2 regions of the Priestia sp. YIM B13551 genome follow, and region 1 is predicted to be linked to the other one. Evidence: riboswitches for the same ligand, from Rfam matches in the RefSeq annotation. Region 1 holds a riboswitch; the other holds the start of a gene.
What was found. A riboswitch is a leader RNA that binds a small molecule or an ion and turns the genes downstream of it on or off. The one in region 1 is predicted to bind cobalamin.
Positions count from the first base shown of each region.

Region 2: another riboswitch for cobalamin. It lies ahead of nikA (nickel ABC transporter substrate-binding protein); the one in region 1 lies ahead of ACFX4N_RS19795 (ribonucleoside-diphosphate reductase subunit alpha).

Region 1 is NZ_JBHZOX010000004.1:16,152-23,217, reverse strand. Features, by position in the region: gene ACFX4N_RS19820 (hypothetical protein) at 1-390, opposite strand, end outside; gene ACFX4N_RS19815 (DUF2325 domain-containing protein) at 445-726, opposite strand; gene ACFX4N_RS19810 (DUF1540 domain-containing protein) at 934-1,092, shown strand; gene ACFX4N_RS19805 (hypothetical protein) at 1,159-1,362, shown strand; gene ACFX4N_RS19800 (ribonucleotide-diphosphate reductase subunit beta) at 1,392-2,435, opposite strand; gene ACFX4N_RS19795 (ribonucleoside-diphosphate reductase subunit alpha) at 2,452-4,695, opposite strand; cobalamin riboswitch at 4,829-5,014, opposite strand; gene menC (o-succinylbenzoate synthase) at 5,295-6,398, opposite strand; gene ACFX4N_RS19785 (o-succinylbenzoate--CoA ligase) at 6,402-7,066, opposite strand, start outside.
Region 2 is NZ_JBHZOX010000008.1:102,267-109,332, reverse strand. Features, by position in the region: gene ACFX4N_RS26225 (DHA2 family efflux MFS transporter permease subunit) at 1-558, opposite strand, end outside; gene ACFX4N_RS26220 (TetR/AcrR family transcriptional regulator) at 580-1,155, opposite strand; gene rluF (23S rRNA pseudouridine(2604) synthase RluF) at 1,495-2,202, shown strand; gene ACFX4N_RS26210 (TRM11 family SAM-dependent methyltransferase) at 2,239-3,192, opposite strand; gene ACFX4N_RS26205 (hypothetical protein) at 3,453-3,611, shown strand; gene ACFX4N_RS26200 (tautomerase family protein) at 3,779-4,168, shown strand; gene ftsZ (cell division protein FtsZ) at 4,528-5,532, shown strand; cobalamin riboswitch at 5,535-5,726, shown strand; gene nikA (nickel ABC transporter substrate-binding protein) at 5,869-7,066, shown strand, end outside.

The DNA of each region.
Region 1 (7,066 bases):
GTTGCTTTGAATTTCTTCTACATACACGCTGTATTTCTCAAACACAAAAAGCGGTAGTTCCACATGTGCTTTCTCTCCTAAAAACCTTAGTAAATAATCGCTTACTTTAGCTAACACATCGTAATAGTGAACGGGTGATGAAAACATATTTGGCTTTAGGCGCCAATATTTTTCAATAAGCTGTAAAACATAGAGGTTCGAGCGATACTCAACGGGCTTGCTATAGTATGTTTTAATGATTTGATGGACAGTTACTTGAACAAGCTGTTTCCAATCTATAGATGTTTTTTTCAAAAGAAGCTGCTGCTGATAAAATTTGTACGGACATCGAATAAATTGTTCGATGTGGTCGTTAGAGAGTGTCTTTATATGCACTTTTATCGGTTCCACCTATGTCTCACCACCCTAATTGAAATTCATTCTCAATAATAAGTAAAAATTAAATCATGAAATTTGCTCAATCACTTTACGAATAGCACTCCATGAATGTTTGACGAAATAAATCGGTTTTTTTTGTTTTTTTGCCTTCTCTTTAATGACTTTTGCCATATTGTGATTAATAAAATCCGTAATAACTAATACAAACCCAATATGTTCGGGTATTTCTCGCTTCACCATATTGCTTTTACGGCCATCTAAATGAATTACTTCATTAAATCCTTCTCCCGCTAAACGATCTGTAATATGCTTTAACCTGTCTCCTCCTACAACCATAACTGATGACATGTTTGTTCCCTCCCAATTAATTATTCATTTAATGATTTGACAACAACTTGTATTCTTTACTATATACACAGTTTAATTGAGAATGATTCTCTTTGTCAATGTTTAATTGATAAAAATTCTCAATTAAAATGAAAGTCTACCACCTTTCTTATAAGTTAGTTGAATTTTGACCATACTATAGCTATCACATACAAAGGAGGGTTAACGTTGGAACAAAACATTCTTTGTGAAGTAAATAACTGTCACTTTTGGAAAAATGGAAATCACTGCAGCGCAGAAGAAATTTACGTGGTAAGTCATAGCGGAAAACATGCAGCAAGCAGTTATGAAACAGACTGTAAAACGTTCAAGCCAACTGAAGCGTAACCCGCAAAAGGACAGCCTCTGGGTTGTCTTTTTTCTCTCTTCAAGATCATAAAAAAGGAGACTAATATGAAAACTGAACAACTGATTCATTTTTTTAAAGAAGAAGCAATAAAAGCAAATGAACAAACCTTTCCAATCTATGTACAATCGTTTACTCATTTATGGACATATAAATGGGGAACACTTGAAAACATTCCAGAAGAAATTGATGACTTAATTACCACACGTGCGTTAGAACTTGGACTTATTCACTTAAAAAAAGCTGACTAATCAATAAGGAAATTAGTCAGCTTTTGTATTTATAGATCATCAAATCCATTCGCATCTGATGCTTTTGTATATTGTCTTGATTTCTGTTCAAAGAAATCCGTTTTCCCTAAATCTACCTCTTGATAAGCAATAATCCAACGAAGAGGATTTTCAATCGGTGCTTCTGGGAAAGCAGCTCGACCGAAGCCTAACTGATTACAGCGTTTATTAGCCATGTATTCAATATACTGCTGCAGTTCTTTCATCGTGATGCCGTCGAATTTTTCTCCGATAACAGATTCCGCCCATTCAATTTCAAGACGAGCTGCCTCTTGGAACGTTTCAACTACAAACGTTTCTAGCTCCTCCGTACGATAAGCTGGATTTTCATTTAGTACTTCCTTGAAAATCTTTTCAAATAACCCAACGTGAAGCTGTTCATCACGATTGATATAGTTAATCATCGTAGATGTCGCCACCATCTTTTGATTTCTCGCAAGATTATAGAAGAAAGCAAATCCGCTATAGAAGAAAAGGCCTTCTAAAATAACATCATATACCATAGACTTCAAAAAGTTTTCAACCGTTGCTTCTTCGCTAAATGCTTTATATCCGTTTGTAATAAAGTCATTTCGAGCGCGAAGCTTTTCGTCTGTGCGCCAGTATTCAAATACTTCATCTTGTTTTCCTTTTGGTACAAGACTTGATAAAACATATGAATACGAATGATTATGAACCACTTCTTGCTGCGCTAAAATAATCATTAGAGCATTAATCGAAGAATCGGTTACATAGTCAGCTACTTTGCTAGCATAATCTGATTGAATACTGTCCAGTAGCGCCAGCAAGCCAATAATTTTTAAAAAGCTCTCTTGTTCGTCAGCCGTTAACTGAGGGAACTGCTTAATATCTTGACCCATATTAATTTCAAACGGCGTCCAGAAGTTAGCTAGCATACGTTTGTATTTAGGGAACGCCCATGAAAATCGGACGTCATCCCAGTTTAGAATATTTGAGCTCTTGCCGTTAATGATTCCTGTCGAACGGTTCGGAGCTGTTTCGTTCATTAATTCTCGTTTTAACATGCTTGTCATCAATTATTCACTCCTTTTAACTATGACAGCTTTCACATTCTTCAATGACTTCACTTGATGTTGAACGTACGTAGTAGGTCGTTTTTAACTTTTCTTTCCATGCCGTCATATGAAGATCCAGCAGCTCTTTTGCTCGGATATCATTTTGCACATATAAGTTGAATGAAATGGATTGATCAATATGGCGCTGTCGCTTGGCGTTTTGCTTAATGCTCCAGTGCTGATCAATTAAATAAACGGACTTATAATACCAGTTTGTTGCTGGTGATAAATCTGGTGCCGTCACCGGGATTTTATAGTTTTTCTTTTCCTCTGAATAAAACTTACGGAAAATCGGATCAATACTTGCAGTAGAACCCGCGATAATAGATGTTGATGAATTAGGTGCTACAGCCATTAAGTAGCCATTTCTTATCCCATTGCTTTGAACTTCGTTACGCAGTTCACTCCACGCTTCGCTTGTGTATTTACGTGTTTCAAAATAAGCGCCTGACTCAAAATCTGAGCCTTTAAATAATGGATATGCACCTTTTTCTTTAGCTAAGTTCATGCTTGCCTGTACGGTTAAGTAAGCAATTTGCTCATACAATTCATCGCAATATGCTACCGCTTCATCTGTTTCCCATGCTATTTTCTTTAAGGCAAGCAAATGGTTCCAACCAAATGTGCCAAGCCCTACTGCGCGGTACTTTTGGTTTGTTAGTTTTGCTTGAAGTACCGGCAAATCATTTAACTCAATAACGTTATCAAGCATGCGTACTTGAATTGGAATTAAACGTTCAAGCACATCTTCAGTTACGGCTCTCGCTAAGTTGATAGAAGAAAGATTACATACAACAAAATCGCCCGGATTCTTTGTAATAATAATTTTTCCGTCTTCCGTAATTTCCTCTGTTACGACCGTTGTGCTTTGGTTTTGCGTAATTTCTGTACATAAGTTGCTGCAGTAGATCATGCCCTCGTGGCGGTTTTGATTAGCTCGGTTAACCGTATCACGATAGAACATATAAGGCGTTCCGGTTTCAAGCTGCGAAAGCATAATGCGCTTGAAGATTTCAATAGCAGGTACTGTTTCTCTTGAAAGCTGTTCATTATTTACACACTCAGCGTAACGAGTGCGGAACGAACCGCTGCCTTCTTCTTCATCATAAAAATCTTCTAACGAGTAGCCCATCAGCGTACGAACTTCGTGAGGATCGAATAAGTGCCAGTCTTCACGTGCCTCTACTTTTTCCATAAACAAATCTGGCAAACATACGCCAGTGAATAAATCATGCGTGCGCTGACGTTCGTCACCATTGTTCAAACGCGCGTCTAAGAATGAAAAGATGTCTTTGTGCCATACGTCTAAATATACGGCAATAGCTCCTTGTCGTTGACCTAGCTGATCGACACTTACAGCCGTATTATTTAGCTGTTTCATCCATGGAATTGTTCCTGATGATACGCCTTTAAAACCTTTTATATCACTTCCTCGGCTTCTAATATGACCGAGGTAGACACCAATTCCGCCTCCATTTTTACTAAGCGTGGCCAAATCTGTATTGCTATCATAAATACCGCGTAAGCTGTCATCAATCGTATCAATAAAGCAGCTAGATAGCTGTCCGTAGCTCTTTCCTGCGTTTGAAAGTGTTGGTGTGGCAACCGTCATATATAGACTAGAAAGCGCCCAGTACGCTTCTTTTACTAATGCTGTTCGATTTTCTTTCTTTTCTTGAGACATCAGCGTCATAGCAATGATAAGAAAACGTTCTTGCGGTAATTCGTATACGCGCTTATCATGTGATGTCGCTAAATAGCGATCTGCTAATGTCAACAATCCAATGTATGTAAATAAACGATCGCGTTCAGGAATAATGACTGAAGCAATTTCATTAATTTCTTCTTCTGTATATGTTTTTAATAGCTGCTTATTATAAATGCCGATTTTTGTTAGTTCTTGAATAAGCTGATAAAACGAACCGTACTTCTCTTTTTTATCGTAACCTCGGTTGTCCGCTGCTTTTCGATATAGTTCGTTTAAGTAGACGTCTGCCGCTACGTACGTCCAATCGGGTTCTTCCATTGAAATACGCTCTAAGGCTGCCAAAATTAGTACGTTTGCAACCTTTTCGTCCGTCATATTTTCCTTTACTGTAACAGTTTGAATAACCTTTTCCTCATACAAAGAAAAATCAAGCTGCGTAAATTCTTTTTTTAAACGTTCAATATATGCAGTTAATTCATGTAGAATTGTAGGCTTTAATGTATTCACCATAAATATGGCTCCTCTCTTCACTTCAAAATAAAAAATCGCTCACCGTACCTCGGTGAGCGAATAGAACGAAGATAGAAGAAGACACTAAGTCTTTTCTCAATCCTCGCTCTACCCTCTCACCTCCCGAAGAAGATAAAACGACATAAAAAAGGCAGGTCTCCTGACTTATGCTTCTTTTTACTTTAAGGCCTTCCCATGATGTTTACTCACAGTGGATCTCCTTATTTCATCAGCATTCACAGTTGCGGGGACAGCTTTGGATTTTCACCAAATTCCCTTTTAAGTCTTTTTATCAGACACCTTTTTCACTGGAAAACACAAAATATAGTATTTTATTATGGATTTCAAAACAACATATTGTGTTATGTTATAAACACATTATATAGGACAACTTAGAAAACTATCAACCTATTTTCAAAAATAATTTTGTTTTTTACGATAAAACTCTTCGACTTTTTTCATCAAACTATTCCATCATAACATGTTTTGACACGCTTGATGGAACAATGTGCTCTTTTTAAAAAATTTGTCCTATTTTTCTACTAAACATTGACAACCTCAATAAAAAAAACCGTTTTTCATAAAAAAACGGTTTTTAATTATTTGTATTCTTTTTCAAATGCTGTGATTGTTTTGATAAACTTTTTATCAATATCGTATCCTATCCCCGGTTTTCCCTTCACCTTTATTACTCCGGCTTCTACCTCTACTTCGGGCTTAATAATATCTTTTTCCCAATAGCGAGACGACGCAGAAATATCACCTGGTATCGTGAAAGAAGGCAGTGTGGCAAGGGCGATATTATGAGCTCGTGAAATCCCTGCTTCTAACATTCCTCCAACCCAAAGTCTTACACCATGCTGGGCGCATAAATCATGAATTTGCTTTGCTACGGACATTCCGCCAACTCGACCGATTTTCACATTGATAATCTTACAGCTTTCTTGTTCAATTGCATGACGTGCATCTTCATAGCTCACAATACTTTCATCTAAGCAAATCGGCGTCTTCATTTGCTTTTGTAACAATCGATGATCAAGGATATCATCAGAACTTAACGGCTGTTCGATCATCATTAAATTCAATTCATCTAGTTTCTTCAATGAATCACTATCGCTTAACGTATAGGCTGAATTGGCATCAGCCATAAGAGGAATGCTTGGAAATTCATCTCGAATTTGTTTCAGTAGCTCATAGTCAGCACCCGGCTTAATTTTCACTTTAAAGCGCTTATAGCCATCTTTCATGTAAGTCTTTATTTGTTCTTTCATTACGGAAATGTCGTTTAAGCCAACTACCACTCCAGCTTCTACAGCAGGCCTTACTCCGCCAATTACTTCAGATAACGGCTTATTTTGCCGCTTTGCATACAAATCCCATACAGCACAGTCCAAAGCTGCTTTAGCCATGTTATTTCGCTTTAGAGGTTTGAATAGCTTTTGAACATCCTCTGGTTTTTGAAGTTGCTGATGAAGAAGCGAAGGAATTAAAAAATCGTCTAACATATGAAAACACGTCTGAATCGTTTCTTCCGTATACCAAGGAGATGAAAAAGCAACGACCTCTCCCCACCCTGTAAAACCTTTTTCATCTTCTACTTCCAGCAAAATCAATTCTCGATCCTGCACCGTACCATAGCTTGTTGAAAAAGGAGAAAGAAGCTTCATGTCAATTTTATAAAGATGTACTTTTTTTATAATCATCGATTAACTCCCTTTCTGTATGAACGATGATAGCTTCCGGCGTATGATTTTATTAGAAGCCGTTCGCGGCAGCTCCTCTACTCGAACGAAATACTTTGGAAGTTTGTACTTCGCTAAAAATTGTTGCATGTGTAAAGATAATTCTTCATCTGAAACGTCTTCTTTTGTAACGATGCATGCTGCCGGAACTTGTCCCCATTTTTCATCGGCTACTCCCGTTACACCAGCCTCTTTAACAGCAGGGTGCTTCAATAAAATATTTTCAATTTCAGCTGGATATACATTTTCTCCACCTGAAATAATGAGGTCCGAACGTCTGTCTAATACATATAGGAAGCCTTCTTCATCCACTTTCCCGATATCTCCTGTATAGAACCAGCCTTGTTGAAGGGCTTTTTCAGTAGCTTCAGGTTTATTTAAATATCCTTTTGTAACATTTGGACCTTTAACAATGATTTCTCCTGCTTCGCTTGTTTCATTTCCTTTTTCATCTACAATTTTCATTGCACATGGAAATAATGGTTTACCTGCTGATCCCAGTTTTCGTAAACTGTCTTCAGGTGAAAGGGTAACGAACTGTGAAGATGTTTCTGTCATTCCATACGTTTGATAAACAGGAATTTCTTTATTCACACAAGCCTCTAAAATAGTAAGCGGTGCAGGTCCTC
Region 2 (7,066 bases), on a different contig from region 1:
AAGAGCAAATAGGAAAATAAGCGCCGCTGCAATTAAAAGACCTAGAAATATAATTTGCCACGAATAATATTGAATAATTAATCCTGAAAGAACCGGTCCTATTGCCGGTGCAAATAAAATAGCTACGCTAAAAATCCCCATTACGGTGCCGCGTTTGCTAACAGGCACGAGTGTTAACATTGTGCTCATCACAAGAGGTAAAATAATGCCTGTCCCTAATGCTTGAATCATACGGCCCACAAAAAGCAGAGAAAACCATGGAGTAATAAATCCAATGAAGGACCCAATTAAGTAAAAGCTCATAGCCGTCACGAACAGCTGTCTTAATGTGAATCGTTGAATTAAGAAAGCAGACACCGGAACAGAGATGCCGATTACAAGCATATATCCGGTAGTTAACCACTGAGCTGAGCTCGTTCTAATGTGAAAATCTGAAATGATACTTGGCAAGGCCACGTTCATTACCGTTTCACTAATTAAGCATAAAAAATTTCCTAGAATCAAAATGAAAAGGATAAGCTTACTTTGTGTACTCATTTTTTCTTCTGTTTGTGTCATAAGTGACCTCCTTTTACTAAATTAATTTTTGTTTGCAAACAGCTTACCAATTTGGTCAGCTGCAATTTGCATAGGGACTGTACTATTTTTAGTTAATGAAAGAGTATAAGCACCTTCAATCCAAGACTGTATAGCTGAACCTAGCTGTCTTGCTTTCTCTTGTTCATAACCTGAACAAACTAACTTATCTGCATAAACTTGCTCCCACTCGTTATACACGTCTTCACAGGCCATACGAAGCGTTTCGTTTGATGACCATACTTCACTCGACATAGCAGCGAGAGAGATATCCTCTTCATTTTCCACTTGTTCAAACATTCGATCAGCCATCATTTTTATATGATATTGAATAGCTGCCGCGGCATCTTCATGAGAAGCGAGGGATTTTTCGATATAAGCTTTGACTCTTTCTCCCGTTTTTTGAATAGCTTCTTTTGCTAACTGTTGTTTTCCATCCGGAAAATAATAATAAATAGATCCTCTCGGAGCGCTGCTTTCTTTTGTAATTTGACTTAGACTGGTGGCGTGATAGCCTTTTTTGCGAAAAAGTTTAGCAGCTGCGCTTAAAATTTTTTCTTTTGAATTGGTTGGTTCCATGAAAACAGCTCCCTGATATAATTACTAGTTGATCGGTCAGTATAATGGTAGCAACTCTATACTGATCAGTCAATCCAGACGTCTAGGTCTTGTATATAAGTGAAGATTGATGCAAGCTTCACAGGTGTAAGCATTGATTGAAATGTTAAGAATAAGGTTACAAAGTATTTTGGAGCTATACTTCTATTACTGTTAAAAAAATATGATTAAGTAATGAAATTAAAAGCAGACGAGAAGCGTATAGCATGTTACGATAGGGACGGTATAGAAATTGGCATATGTCTGTTTCTAATAGAAGAGACAAATTTTAAAATTTTTAAATGTAAGGTTGTGATTCACCTGAGACTGAATAAATTTATTAGCGAATCTGGAAAGGCGTCAAGACGCGGGGCAGATAAGTTAATTAGTGAAGGAAGAGTAACCGTTAATGGAAAGGTTGCAAAAGTCGGAGATCAAGTTAAGCCTGGCGATGATATTCGAGTAAGCGGCCAACAGCTTCGGATTGCTCGAAATAATGTATATATTGCGCTTAATAAACCAGTCGGCATTACAAGTACGAGTGAAAAAAAAGTAAAGGGAAACATCATTGATTTAGTCAATCACCCTTTGCGTATTCACCACGTTGGACGACTTGATAAGGATTCAGACGGCTTAATTTTACTTACAAATGACGGCGATATTATTAATGAAATTTTACGTGCAGAAAACAAGCATGAAAAAGAATATATTGTTGCAGTAGATAAGCCAATTACACCAGAGTTTATCAAAAACATGTCTGAGGGAGTAAAAATTTTAGGCACAAAAACGCTTCCTTGTGAAGTGACACAGCTGTCTAAGTATGAGTTTCAAATTATTTTAACACAGGGTTTAAATCGTCAAATTCGCCGTATGTGTGAAGTGCTCGGATATGAAGTATACCGCCTTCAGCGCACGCGTATTATGAATATCCATTTAAACAACTTACCTGTTGGGCAATGGAGAGATTTAACGAAAAAAGAGCGTACGCAGCTATTCAAAGAATTAGACTATGAACCTAAAGAGTGGTAAATAAAAAGACACCAGCCTGTTAGACTGGTGTCTTTTTTATTCGCATACAACTACTTGTCTAGAAAATACGCTTTTGCGCGCTACGCAGCGATCTGAAATAGAAAAGCCAGCTTCATGAATCATATGGTCAATCGTATCTACTGTAATCACGACTACTTTATCCGCAAAGCGGCGAGCGTGTTTTAAAATAGAAAGCTGATCTTCAGGCGTCGCGTGGGTGTAGAGATTGTAAGGCATGTCGATGATAGCTACATCATAGTGAGTTGTAACATCTGAAATCGGTCCAGTTTTGACATCACCGCTTAAGCCGAAATGCGCAATATTTTCACGAGATCCGTCGGTCACAAGTGGATTGATATCGCGTCCTACAATATCAATGCCCATTGAAAGGGCTTCTACAAGGACTGTACCGATACCGCAGCATGGATCAATCGCTTTGATTCCTTCAGGGTTTGGAACGGCAATGTTAGCTACAGCTCTTGCAAGGCGGGTACTGAGTGCTGTAGAGTATTCACGCGGTTTCTTCAAATGATGCAGCCATACCGCTTCGCTTTTTTGATATTTCCCAAAATACCAGCGTCCTTCAAATGGAACAATGCCAAACAAATGGTCAGGGTTATGCAAGTCTGCTTCTGCTACAAAATGCCAACCCACATCACGTTCAATAGCACGCTGACCTTTATAACTTATTTTTTGATCTTTTTCCAAGTCATTAATTTTCATGAAAATGAGTTTAAATGTTTTGTCTCCAAGGTCAATATCTTCTACTTGTTTACAAATATCTGCAAGGTCATCTGATTCATACATAATATCTAATCGCTCTTTGATAAAAGGGCTTCTGCTTGGATCAAGTTTAACGGCACTTTTTATGATAGGTTTCTCAGTTTCAATTTCAAAAAGAGAGCGTCTCTCTAATTGACATAGTGAGAGTTCCTCTTCGCTGCATGCGTATGTGTAGATATACTGAGGCAGCTGCGTATGGTTATTCAATATCGTATCATCCTTTATCGTATCTAATTATCCTTCTTCTCAAACAATAGCGAGAAAAGAAGAGAAAAGCAACGAATTTAAATATATTTGCCCGTGAATACTAAATTGAAGCGCTACATAGTCCACTTATTTGACAAAACATGCTAAAATAACTGGTGATAACCTGCATGTGCTGCTGTCTATACAAAAGAACTGGATCAAGGTTTCTCAAAAATCATTTACACACTGCTGACATTTTGATGAATAGGAGAGGCTACGTGATGTCTAAAAGTGATCATGAAAAGCAACAGATGAGTCGGGCTGATATGAAAAAACAAGCCAAAACATCCTCGCAAAACCTTGTGATGAACGTACTCATTGCCATTGTATCTGTATGTATTTTAGCTCTTATTATAAATGTTTTTGTACTAATGAAATGAGCCGTTATGCTGCTCATTTCTTTTTATTAGGTTCAGCTTTTATTGAAGCGTTTGAGGTCTCTTTCACTAGAGAGCACATTGTGAATAGCATATCTTTTTTTAACAAATGATAGTTGTGATATGATGAAGCAATAATACATTAGACAAAAAGCTGGAGGTTACTTAGTATGCCATTACTTAGATTTGATGTAATAGAAGGAAGAGATGAAAAAGAGTTAAAAACATTACTAGACGCTGCTCACCGAGCGATGCTAGAAGCCTTTGGCGTCCCGGAGCGCGACCGTTATCAAATTGTACATCAGCATCCTGCTCATGAAATGATTATTGAAGATACAGGTCTTGGCTTTGAGAGAAGCAAGGATTTGGTTATTATAAGTGTAACGAGTAAACAGCGGACAGAAGAGCAAAAGCAAGCTCTTTACAGATTAATTGTAAAAGAGCTTGGAGAGAGCTGCGGCATTCAGCCAAACGACATTATGATTTCGATTGTTGAAAACGGTAATGCTGACTGGAGCTTTGGCATGGGAGAAGCTCAATTCTTAACTGGGAAATTATAAAACGGTTTATTATCTAGAGAAGCCCTTATTTCTAAGGGCTTTTTCTCATTTTGTCTATAAAAATATTATTCTCTTAGTCACATCTTACTCAAAATTAAATACAGACATCTGTCAAATGAATGATACAATAAGCTTATATGCCATTTTGAGTGGAAAAACCATAAAAGAGTTCGGCGTACTAATTTTAGAACAACAATAAATTTACATAAAGATGTAAAGATTTAAAGGTTAAAAGAGAAGTGTATAAAATCTGTAAAACAAAAGAACAGTTACGCGTTAAACATAGGAGTAAAAGGTTCTTCACGTGTTTTTTCGGATAATAAGAGAAAGTAATTTTGATCATTGAGGAGGAACTTAGAATGTTTGGATTTGATGCAGGTGTATCGCCACTAGTGCGAATTAAAGTAATTGGGGTCGGCGGTGGAGGAAATAACACCGTTAACCGTATGATTGAACACGGTGTACAAGGAGTAGAATTTATCGCCGTTAATACGGATGCTCAGGCGCTTAACTTATCTAAAGCAGATGTGAAAATGCAGATTGGTGCGGCCTTAACGCGAGGATTAGGTGCAGGAGCTAATCCAGAAGTGGGAAGAGAAGCAGCCGAAGAAAGCAGAGAACAAATTCAAGAAGTACTGCAAGGCGCAGATATGGTATTCGTAACAGCTGGTATGGGCGGAGGAACCGGTACTGGAGCAGCTCCGGTTATTGCCCAAATTGCCCGTGAACTAAATGCTTTAACAATTGGAGTAGTCACTCGCCCGTTCAAGTTTGAAGGAAATAAACGTACGAAGCAAGCAGTAGGCGGTATTACTGCGATGAATGAATCGGTAGATACCCTTATTGTGATTCCAAACGACCGCTTGCTTGAAATTGTCGATAAAAAGACGCCTATGCTTGAAGCATTCCGTGAAGCAGATAATGTTCTTCGCCAAGGTATTCAAGGTATTTCAGATTTAATCGCTGTTCCGGGGCTGATTAACCTTGACTTTGCTGATGTAAAAACAATCATGTCTAATCAAGGATTTGCGCTTATGGGTATCGGACGAGCTTCCGGATCAGACCGGGCAATTGAAGCAGCGAAAAAAGCGATTTCTAGTCCGCTGCTAGATGCATCGATTGATGGAGCAAGAGGCGTGCTGTTGAACATTACGAGCGGCAGCAGCTTGAGTCTTTACGAAGTACAGGAAGCAGCAGATATTGTCACGTCTGCTTCTGATCAGGACTTAAATATGATTTTTGGGTCCGTGATCAATGAAGATTTAAAGGACGAAATGATGGTAACCGTTATTGCCACTGGATTTGATGATGAAGATGTTTCACCATCAGCTTCTACTTCTAGAGTTTCAAGAGCACGCTACTAAATTAAATAACCAGCTTTTATGGTGGCAATTGTTTTTCAATTGCCTTAAAAGGGAATCCGGTGCAAATCCGGAGCGGTCCCGCCACTGTAACAAGGAGCCTTATGTCAAAAAAGCCACTGTCTATTTAGAGACGGGAAGGCGGTATAAGGCAGTGACTTGAAGCCAGGAGACCTGCCATAAATCGCAGCACACAATAACCTACGAGGATAGGGAGGTGTTTTGGCAGAACCAAAAATAGGATAAACAAGGGATACGTTTATCTGAATTTGTTGTGAAGACAAGCACTTCTTTTTAGAAGTGCTTTTTTGTGTATTAAAATAGAAGGTGGAAAAATCAATGATAAATAATAAAAAACTCGTATCTATGATATTTCTTGTGTTACTTTGCCTCACTGCTTGCGCTCCTAATGAAGAGAGCATAAGTATAAAAGAAAGAAAGAAAACGGATAAAAGTGTGACGTTTTTATTTAATTTTACATCTGCAACGCTTGATCCTCATACGGATGATAATTATACAGCAGTTCGTGCGGGAGTAGGGGAGACGCTTGTTAAAATCAGCAATGATTTAAAAATAAAGCCCTGGCTTGCTGAAAAGTGGGAAACGAAAGATAACGGTCTTACGTGGACATTTACGATAAGAAAGAACATTACGTTTCAAAATGGCAAAGCGCTAGATGCAAATGCCGTTAAGTCTTCTCTTCAAAGAACGATAGATCAAAGCTATGCGATGAAAAACGCTTTAAATATTAAAGAAATGAAAGCGAACGGTCATGCGCTGACAATTACATTAAAAGAACCAATGCCTAAATTTCCTTCTGAGTTAGTGCATCCAAACACAGCTATTATAGATGTTGATGTTTCTAGTATAGCTAAGAAGCCCATTGGCACAGGGCCATTTCACGTTTTGACTTTCGATCAAGGAAATCAAGTGAAGTTAGAAAGATATGAACATTATTGGAATGGGAAAGTAAAATTGAAAAATGCGATCTTTGCATTTAACGAAGATGCTAATGCGCGAGTTGCGGCTCTTCAGTCCGGGACAGCCGATATTATTTATCGCCCGCCTTTAGAAAGCTTGAGCACTTTACAAGCGAATTCGTCTTTCAAAGTAAGTGGAGTACCTAGTGTGCGTACTCATTTATTGCTTTATAATCAAACCAATGACGCATTAAAAGACGAAACTGTAAGAAAAGCTATCGATACCTTACTGAACCGGAAAGAAATTGTCAGCAGCATAATGAACAATCAAGCGGCAGCGGCTCGAGGTCCATTTTTACCCCAATTTCCTTTTGCTGATAATACTGCTAGTGAGACAAAAGGAATAGCATATGCTAAAAAATATTTAGAGAAAGCAGGCTATCAACTCAAAAATGGCAAAGTAATCAAAAATGGAAAGCCATTATCCCTCTCTCTTGTCACATACAGCTCATTGCCAGAACTTCCTTTGATTGCTCAGCTTATACAGTCTAATGCGAAAGAGTTAGGAATTAATATTAAGATTCACCTAGTTGAAGACAGCGATGAATATGTAATGG